3 regions of the Rhodoferax sp. GW822-FHT04A08 genome follow, and region 3 is predicted to be linked to each of the others. Evidence: predicted binding sites of a transcription regulator. Region 3 holds the regulator's gene; each other region holds the start of a gene.
What was found. Region 3 encodes FNR, which switches genes on or off when oxygen is low (the NO sensors DNR and NnrR bind a similar motif). Its sites were predicted from a motif close to TTGATNNNNATCAA; they were not measured.
Positions count from the first base shown of each region.

Region 1: AC1RMF_RS08005 (cation-translocating P-type ATPase) is a predicted target of FNR. The motif match lies at 1,666-1,679, and genes of this name have one in related genera.
Region 2: AC1RMF_RS11355 (DUF3149 domain-containing protein) is a predicted target of FNR. The motif match lies at 1,519-1,532, and genes of this name have one in related genera.

Region 1 covers NZ_JBXAMW010000003.1:177,057-180,332, forward strand. The annotation lists gene asd (archaetidylserine decarboxylase) at 1-354, shown strand, start outside; gene AC1RMF_RS08000 (glycosyltransferase family 4 protein) at 298-1,524, opposite strand; gene AC1RMF_RS08005 (cation-translocating P-type ATPase) at 1,747-3,276, shown strand, end outside.
Region 2 covers NZ_JBXAMW010000004.1:353,174-356,449, forward strand. The annotation lists gene AC1RMF_RS11345 (NAD(P)/FAD-dependent oxidoreductase) at 1-435, shown strand, start outside; gene pstS (phosphate ABC transporter substrate-binding protein PstS) at 440-1,483, opposite strand; gene AC1RMF_RS11355 (DUF3149 domain-containing protein) at 1,678-1,821, shown strand; gene AC1RMF_RS11360 (Crp/Fnr family transcriptional regulator) at 1,834-2,538, opposite strand; gene AC1RMF_RS11365 (DUF1924 domain-containing protein) at 2,655-3,053, opposite strand; gene AC1RMF_RS11370 (cupin domain-containing protein) at 3,242-3,276, shown strand, end outside.
Region 3 covers NZ_JBXAMW010000001.1:768,250-771,525, reverse strand. The annotation lists gene hemN (oxygen-independent coproporphyrinogen III oxidase) at 1-1,045, opposite strand, end outside; gene fnr (fumarate/nitrate reduction transcriptional regulator Fnr) at 1,254-1,973, shown strand; gene AC1RMF_RS03600 (FixH family protein) at 1,981-2,256, opposite strand; gene ccoP (cytochrome-c oxidase, cbb3-type subunit III) at 2,356-3,270, opposite strand.

The sequences.
Region 1 (3,276 bases), on a different contig from region 3:
ATCGCACTCAAGCGCGTGGAAAAGCTGTTCTGCAAAAACGAGCGCGCCTTCATCAGCACGCGCCTGAACGGCACCGGTTCCATCAACGGGCAGCGCGTTGCGCTGGTGCCAGTGGCGGCCATTCTGGTGGCCAGCATCCGGTTGCACTTTCTGGAAGTGCTGCTGCACATGGGATACAAGGGCGCCAAGACGATGGCCTGCAACGCCAGCTTCGGCAAGGGTCAAGAGATGGGTTGGTTCCAGCATGGGTCTACGGTGATCGTTCTGGCACCCGCCGGGTTTGCCCTGTGCGAAGGACTAGAGCAAGGGACTCACGTGCGGATGGGTCAGGCGCTCCTTCGCTGGAGCCATTGATCCGGGCAGGTGGATGCCATCCACCATGCCAAATTGCTGCTCATGCCGTGCGAGCACATCGCGCAGCACTTCCTCAAAACTCTCGCACACCGCGCCCCAGGCCAGATAGGCCACGCTGCGCGGGCTGACCTCACGCATCTGCTGCTGCCGGGCTCGGTCCATGGCCAACTCCACCGATGCGTTCACGAAGGCCAGCTCATCGCCATTGGGCACCAGGATGCCGTTGTGGTTCTGGATGATGAGTTCCTGCGCGGCGGCATTGGCATACGACACCACGGCCAAACCACTGGCCAGCGCCTCGGGCACCACGTTGCCAAACGTCTCGGTGAGGCTGGGGAACAGGAACAGATCACCCGATGCGTAGTGCGCCGCCAGCTCCTCGCCCTTGCGGATGCCGGCAAAGTGTGCGTCCGGGCACATCTCTTCCAGCGTCTTGCGCAAGGGGCCATCGCCCACAAACACCAGCTTGGCACGCGGCTGCTTGGCCTGGATGGCACGGAAGGCCGAAACCACCAGACCCACATTCTTTTCCTTGGCGAGGCGACCCACCAGAATCACCACCGGGTCGTCCGGCTGCACGCCCCAGCTTGCACGCAGGGCTTCAGAGCGGCGGCTGGGCTTGAAGAGTTCAATGGCCACGCCGCGCGACACCAGCGTGACGTTGTCGTAGCCACGGCCCTTGAGCTCCTGCAGCATGGCACGCGTGGGCACCATGGTGGCTTGTGTGCGGTTATGCAGCTTGCGCAAATAGCTCTCGATGGGCGACTTCAATATGCCCATGCCGTAGTGCTGCGAGTAGCTATGGAAATTGGTATGAAACGAGCTGGTCAGCGGCAGGTGCAGCTTGCGTGCTGCGGCCACGGCGGACCAGCCCAGCGGGCCCTCGGTCACCACATGCACGATGTCCGGCCTGCGCTCGCCCCACAGCTTGGCCAGACGGCTCTTGGAGGGCAGACCAAAGCGCAACTCGCCATAGGTGGGCAGCGGTATGCCTTTGGAGAGCACCTGGTCCAGGCCTTCGCGCATATCGTTGGCTTCGCGTGCCTGGCGCGGCCGCACAACCTGAATGGCATGGCCACGGTTCAGCAGTCCCTCCACAATGCGCCCCAGCGTCATGGCGACGCCGTTGACTTCTGGTGGAAAGGTTTCCGTCACGACGGCAATACGCATACTCGACTGCCGCGCCGCGAAGGACTCAATGAGGAGGTCGTCTGTGGTTTTCACACCGCTAGACTAAAGATCAATCACTGCAATTTGGTGATGCTTTTTTGACAGTTTGAAGTCTTTGGCGGCCACACAACGACCATTGAATTGCCTAAAGTCAATGAAGGTCGACCGAAACAGGACATGGAGCCCAACCGTCTGCCTATGATGGTCCGCAGGAGCAGGAATATGCAACAACAACCGCAGTCAGACCCAATGACGGACGCACCCCGCCTGGACGGACTCAGTCCGGAGGAAGCGCGTCGCCGCCTGGAGGCTGACGGCCCCAACCTGCTGCCGGGCAATCTGCCCAAGTCGACCTGGGCGATTGTGCGTGACGTGGTGACCGAACCCATGTTCCTGATGTTGCTCGCAGGCGGCGCCATCTATCTGGCGCTGGGTGACAAGGCCGAAGCCATCTTCCTGCTGAGTTTTGTGCTGGTGGTGATTGGCATCACCCTGGCGCAGGAACGCAAGACCCAACGGGCGCTGGAGTCCCTGCGCGAGCTGTCGGCACCGCGTGCCCTGGTCATCCGCAGTGGACAGGAACAACGCATTGCCGGGCGCGATGTGGTGTGCGGTGATCTGCTGGTACTGCTCGAGGGCGATCGCGTTGCGGCGGACGCCAAGTTATTGAGGGGCTCGGTGGAAGTCGATGAATCGCTGCTGACCGGCGAGTCCGTGCCCATTGCCAAACTGCCGGATGGCAGCACCAACCTGTTTGCCAGCACCGTGGTCACACGCGGCATGGCCTGGGCCGAAGTCACTGCCATCGCGCAGCAGACATCGGTGGGGCGCATCGGTGCCGACCTGGCAGCCACGGTGGAACCGGTCTCGGCTTTGCAGCAAAGTTCGCGCACATTGGTAACCCGGCTGGGCTGGGGCGCATTCGGTCTTGCCGCGACGCAGATCGGCCTGAACTGGTTGTGGGACGGCCACACCCTGCTGGAGAGTCTGCTCACGGGCATTGCGCTGGCCATGGCCATCGTGCCGGAAGAAATACCGGTCATCCTCACCGTCTTTCTCGCCCTGGGTGCCTGGCGCATCGCACAGCAGAAAGTGCTGACGCGCCGTGTCAGTGCAGTGGAGGCACTGGGCGCCATCACCGTACTGGCCGTGGACAAGACGGGCACGCTCACCCAGAACCGTATGGCCGTTGCCGAACTGACCCTGGAGGATCAGCACTTCACGCCCGAGGGCGCCCAGGAAATGCCCGAACTGTTTCACCGGCTGACTGAATTCGCCATGCTGGCCACGCCGGGCGACCCGTTTGACCCCATGGAAAAGGCCATCCAGCAGTTCGGCCACCAGTGGCTGGAAGGCACCGAGCACGTGCATGATGGCCATGTGCCGGAAGTGGAATACCCCCTGTCCCAGGACATCCTGGCCATGACGCGGGTGTTCACCAACGCAGACCCGCAACAGCATCTGCTGGCCACCAAAGGCGCGCCCGAGGCTGTGGCCGATTTGTGCCATCTGGAGCCGGCGCGGCGCGATGCAATTCGCCTGCAGGTAGAGGCCATGGCCCAGCGCGGACTGCGGGTGCTGGGCGTGGCCTGCGGTCGCTGGGACAGTGCCACACCGGAGCATGTGCACCCGACCAGCCAGCATGATTTCGACTTCGAGTTTCTGGGCCTCATTGGCCTAGCCGATCCACCTCGGCCCGAAGTCGCTGCCGCGTTGGGCGAGTGCAGGCAAGCCGGCATCCGCGTCATCATG
Region 2 (3,276 bases), on a different contig from region 3:
TACATCGACGTGGGCGCGTCCGAGCTGGTGGCCAACGGCAGCATCAAGCTCAAGAGCCGGGTGAACATCGAGCGCATCAACCCCAAGTCGGTACTGCTCACCGATGGTACCGAGCTGCCCGCGGATCTGATCGTGTACGCCACCGGATTTGGCTCCATGAACCAGTTCCTGGCCGACATCGTCTCACCCGATGTGGCCAACCGCGTCGGCAAGGTCTGGGGTCTGGGCTCCAGCACCACCAAGGACCCTGGGCCATGGGAAGGCGAGCTTCGCAACATGTGGAAGCCCACCAACCAGCCGCAGCTCTGGATTCACGGCGGCAACCTGCACCAGAGCCGGCACTACTCGCAGTTTCTGTCCCTGCAACTCAAGGCCCGCTTTGAGGGCCTGGATACGCCGGTGTATCGGCAGGCTGCGGTGCATCACCTGCGCTAGCGCTTCACTTGAAGGCGACGGGCTTGCCAGCGTTGTCCTTGATGTCGCCCCAGGACTTCTGAATGGCGGCCACCACGGTGGCCGGCATCGGGACGTAATCCAGATCCGAGGCCGCCTTGCCGCCATTGGCGTAGGCCCAGTTGAAGAACTTCAGCACCTCGGCTGCATTGGCAGGCTTGTCCTGCTTTTCGTGCATCAGGATGAAGGTGGCTCCGCTGATGGGCCAGGCTTCCTTGCCTGGCTCATTGGTGAGGATCTGGTAGAACGACTTGCTCCAATCGGCGCCGGCAGCGGCCGCCTTGAAGGCTGCCTCGTCGGGATGGACGAAATTGCCCGACGCGTTCTGCAGGATGGCGTAGTTCATCTTGTTCTGCTTCACGTAGGAATATTCCACATAACCAATCGAATTGGGAATGCGGTTGACGAAGGCCGAAACGCCTTCGTTGCCCTTGCCGCCAGCACCAATGGGCCAGTTCACCGCCGTGCCTTCACCCACCTTGCTCTTCCATTCGGGGCTGACCTTGCTCAGGTAGTTGGTGAAGATGAAGGTGGTGCCGGAGCCGTCGGCGCGACGCACCTGCGCGATGTCCGTGTCAGGCAGTGCCAGCGTGGGATTCAAGGCTTTGATGGCAGGGTCGTTCCACTTGGCTACCTTGCCCAGAAAAATATCGGCCAGCACAGGGCCGGTGAGCTTCATCTGGCCGGGCTCAAGCCCCTTGATGTTGATGACAGGCACCACCCCACCCATGACCGTGGGGAACTGCAGCTGGCCTTTCGACTTGAGGACGTCGTCCGTGAGCGGCATGTCGGAGGCGCCGAAGTCCACGGTCTTGGAGTCAATCTGCTTGATGCCGCCGCCCGAGCCGATGGACTGGTAATTGACCTTTACGCCCGTGGCCTTGTTGTAGTCGGAAGCCCATTTGGCATAGACCGGTGCAGGGAAGCTGGCGCCAGCGCCTGTGACTTCCTGCGCGAATGCATGACCACCAGCGCAAAGGGTCGACAGCGATGCGGCGACAACCGATATTTTTTTGAATGTGAGATTCATGAGAACACCTGAGTAAAGGGAACCCGAAGGTAGTTTTCATGTATGTCAATTCAGTGACAACGGCGGCGCATTAAGTTCTGCTTAAGTAACCTGCGTCAAAGCATCCCAAAAAATGGCAGGTGTCGGGTGATAAATATCAATCGACGTCACCAGGTCGGCAGGGACACTCGTGTCACACCTTTAAGGGGATTGACATGAAATTGCTAACAGATCTGTTCACCACCGACTACGGAATCATGAGCATCAGCGGCATTGGCTTCATGCTGGGGATGGCGGTTTTCTTCCTCTGGTACTTCAAGCATAAAGTGAACGAGGCCGCCCGCAACAACGAAAAATAGCGGGTCGTGCAATCAGTCAGTCGACAAGCCGGCGAGGTTGATGATGCGGTAGGTACGGCCCTGCTTGTCCAGTGGTTCCAGAACTTTGTTGCGCACAAGCTGACTGACTTCCCTGCTGACGGTTTCCATCTTCAAATCGACCATCGCCCCGATGTCTTCCCGACTGAAGAGCGTGACGAGCTGCATGTCGGTGGGGCTTCGCATTTTCAGAATGAAATTGACAACGCGCTGGCGGGCAGTGCCGTAATTCAGGTCTGCCAACCAGTCCTCCGCTTCCTTTTGATTGTGGGACCACTTGCGCATCAGACTCTGATGCAGGCGCGGGGACTGCACGGCCAGCGACTGAATGATTTCCAGCGGTATCCGGCAGACGGATGCAGCGGTCAAGGCGACAACGCTCGTGTCGATCTTGCCGTGCACCAGCGCTTCCAGACCAATGACATCCCCCTGGCGCATTACCCGCACGATGCGTTCGCGGCCGTCGCTGGTCGTTCGCACCAGCTTGAACATTCCCGATCTCACGGTAAAGAGACCTGGCGCGCGGTCTCCTTCCTGCAGCAGCACCGAATCCACCGCATATTCCAGATCATCAATCGGGGCGTGAATCTTCGAGAAATCGGATTCATCCAAATCTGCAAACAGGACCATCTCCCTGATTGCACAGTTGCGGCAGTCCGATGTTCCTCGCCAGGCAGATGCGGTTTTGATGGGAATCACAAATAGACCTTCTTTGACTAACGGAATGGCGGGCGCGCCGATTCCCTGGTCCAGATGCTATCGACTTCCGATCAGATGGGTTTGATCTTCAACAGGTTGCCGCGCATGGCGGTCTGCTACTTCAGGCTCAAGAGCCACGTCAGGACATCGGCCTTTTCTTCGGGCGTGCATTCCCGCCCGATCACATCGTTGCAATTTCTGCGGAACCATTTTTCCGTCTTGGTGACATCGGTAAAGCGGCTTGGATTGGCTGCCGGTGCCATGGGCTGAATCACCTTGCCGGTCTTGACGTGCTTGCCCAGACCCGTGGGATCCGTGGTGTGGCAACTGGAGCATGACCATTCCCGTCCGTGCTTGGACACAAAGAAGTCATGCCCACTGCCGGGATTCGGCCGGATGCCCGAAAGCCTCACCAGCGTATCTACTTGCTTTGCCGGCGTTGTGTCTTCGGCATGCAGGTGCTGACTGAGCAGAATCAGGAATGCTGCAGTGAAAAGTCCTATGGTTGCGTTCATTCTGGCTCCAGAGAATGGGCCAGTCTACGTTGCCAAGAATTAAGTCAAACTTAATCTCGCCGACGCTCAATCGCCGCTACGCAAGCTACGTCTTTACGTTGCCTCCGAGTGAAAAAATGTAAAGAGCGAACAGGAGGCAATACCACTGAATTAGACTCGTGCGCCACTTCCGTACAGCTGCCTTTTGTATGCGAATTTTTATTGCTCTGAGTCTTCTGGGTCT
Region 3 (3,276 bases):
TCTTGGCATTCTGGCTGTAGGTAGCGCCGATTCGCCCAATGCTCGATACACCCAGGGCGATCAGATCGCAATCGGGCTGCGTGCTGTAGCCCTGGAAGTTGCGATGCAAACGTCCCTGGCGCTTAGCCACGGCCAGCGCGTCGTCCGGCAAGGCGAAATGGTCCATGCCCACATAGACGTAGCCGGCCTCCATCAGTGCGGCCATGGAACGCGACAGCATGGAAATCTTGGAGCCGCCGCTCGGTATCTCGGCAATGTTGATGCGGCGCTGCGGTTTGAAGCGTTCCGGCAGATGGGCGTAGGCGTACAAAGCGATGCGATCCGGACGCAGCTCGATGATCTGGGCAATGGTCCGCTCAATCGACTCAGGGCTTTGCTTGGGCAGGCCGTAGATGAGATCTACATTGATGGATTCAAACCCACGGCTGCGCGCATCTGCCACCAAGGAGAAGACCTGCTCGGCTGGCTGCACACGGTGCACGGCCTTCTGGACCGCAGGGTCAAAATCCTGCACGCCGAAGCTCAGGCGGTTGAAGCCCAGCTCGGCCAGGGTATCCAGCCGCTTGGCATCGATGGTGCGGGGATCTATTTCAATGGAATATTCCCCACCGGGGACAAAGGTGAAATTGCGCTTGAGCATCGCCATGACGGCGCGAAGCTCATCGTCGCTCAGAAAGGTGGGGCTGCCTCCGCCCAGGTGCAACTGACTTACGGACTGTGCAGTTCCAATCAACTGGGTATGCAAAGCCACCTCTTTTTCCAGGTAGGTCAGGTATTCGGCAGCCTTTTCGTGGTGCTTGGTGATGATCTTGTTGCATGCGCAGTAATAGCACAGCGACTCGCAGAATGGGATATGTATGTAAAGCGAAAGCGGCAACGCCAAAGCAGCAGGCCCGCTGCGGCGTTGTGTCAGTGCCTGAGAATAATCTTCTGCATTGAAGGCCTCAACGAAGCGGTCGGCGGTAGGATACGAGGTGTAGCGCGGGCCGGAAACGTCGTATTGGCGCAGCAAGTCTTCGGTGACGGGGGATACGACAGAATTCATAGGTACTCCAGGACATATCCCCGACAATGTGCCTGAAGATGCAAACAGATAGTTTGATGTGAATCAAGGTCTCGAATACATGACATTTCGAAATTTAGGTTCATAATTGATTTGGATCAGGTGAGATAAGGAAGAACACATGAACGCATATCTACCGGATGAAGCCCATCCCGCGATTTCCATCAGGCCGGCGGGCAACGTGGTTGAAATGAGTGCCCACGGCATCAAGGTCGCTTGTTCCAACTGCAATCTGCGTGAACTGTGTATGCCCTTGGGGCTGACCCCTTCCGAATTGGAGCGTATTGACGAAGTGGTGGGCAGTCGCCGCAAAGTCAAGCGCGGCGCCACACTGTTTCGCAATGGCGAGAGATTCACCAGCCTGTATGCGATCCGCACAGGTTTCTTCAAGACCTGCGTTGCCTCCGAAGATGGCCGCGACCAAGTGACGGGTTTTCAGATGGCAGGCGAAATTGTTGGCCTGGACGGCATCGTCCAGGAGCACCACACCTGCGACGCCGTAGCACTGGAAGACGCAGAAGTGTGCGTCATGCCGTTTGAGAAAATCGAGGAACTGTCGCGCGAGGTTTCAGCACTGCAGCGCCACGTGCACAAAATTCTGAGCCGGGAAATCGTGCGCGAAAATGGCGTGATGCTTCTGCTCGGAAGTATGCGCGCTGAAGAACGCCTGGCGGCGTTCCTGCTCAACCTGGTGCAGCGTCTGCACGCTCGCGGATTCTCTCAATCGGAGCTGGTCCTGCGCATGACGCGTGAAGAAATTGGCAGCTACCTGGGCCTCAAGCTGGAGACGGTCAGCCGCACCTTCTCCAAGTTCGTCGAAGAAAACATCGTCGAGGTCAAACAACGCCACGTCCGCATTCTGAACACGGACGCGCTGCGTGAAATCGTCAACCCGAAGGTTTGCAGCTAAGTAGCGTTCAGGGGGCGTCCACGGGCTTGGGGACGCCAGTAGCTGCGTGATTTCTTGCAGCCATCGCAGGTGCGGCACTGGACGGTGTACCACCTAGCGTCTTGTTGATTTCCAGTCCCTTCTGGTAGTAGTTTTCATCCGTTACAGGATCTGGTCGGCTGATGGCCAGATACAGCGTGATAAAACTTGCCACAACAACGATGGCAGGACCTGCCACAACCATCCATACGTGACCGAACTTCCACCATGGTTGGGCTTCTGGTGCATTGGCGAGCTGACTCATATCGGTTCCTTGCATTCAATACTTGAAAGAGAAAACCCCGGCAGGACTTCGAGTCAGGACTCGAAACACTGCCAGGGTAGAAGCTGCTACTGAGTCGACTTACTGCTGAGCAGTGCCCAGGTTGGACAGACCCCAGACATAAGAAGCCACAACATGGATCTGCTCAGGACTGAGCTTATTTTCCTGGGCGGGCATGATGTTGGTCTTGCCGTTGGTGATCATGTTGATGATGGCCTGCTCACCAAAACCGTGCAACCAGATGTTGTCGGTCAGGTTGGCAGAGCCCACCGCTTGCATACCCTTACCGTCTGGGCCGTGGCATGCAGCGCACACACCGAACTTTTCCTTGCCCAGGTTGGCACGCACGGAGTCGTGCGGGCTGCCAGACAGGCTCAGCACATAGTTGGCAACATTCTTGACGTCGTCAGAAGTGCCCACTGCGGCTGCCATCGAAGGCATGTTGCCAACACGGCCCTTGGTGATGGTTTCCACGATTTTCTCGGGTGTGCCACCATGGAGCCAATCATTGTCAGTCAGGTTGGGGAAGCCCTTGCCGCCACGCGCATCGGAGCCATGGCACTGCGAGCAGTTGTTCATGAACAGACGCTCACCAATGGCATGTGCCTGAGGATCCTTGGCAACGTCTTCCACCTTCATGGCCATGAACTTGGCGTAGATAGGCGCCACTTCAGCATTGCCCTTGGCAACCTCGGCGTCATACTGTCCATGCGACGTCCAGCCGGAGCTGCCAGGAGAGCTGCCCAGACCGGGGTACAGAGACAGGTACACGGCTGCAAAGATGATGGTGATGACGAACAGGCCCACCCACCAGCGTGGCAGGGGGTTGTTCATTTCACGCAGGTCGCCGTCCCACACGTGTCCGGTGGTGTTGTCGTGGGAGGTCATTGCCTTGGCTTTACCACTGAACCACAGCAGCAACACGCAGGCCGCTATGGAAAAAATAGTAATGCCAGCCACATACACGGACCAAAAATTACTTACAAAGTCACTCATGATGAA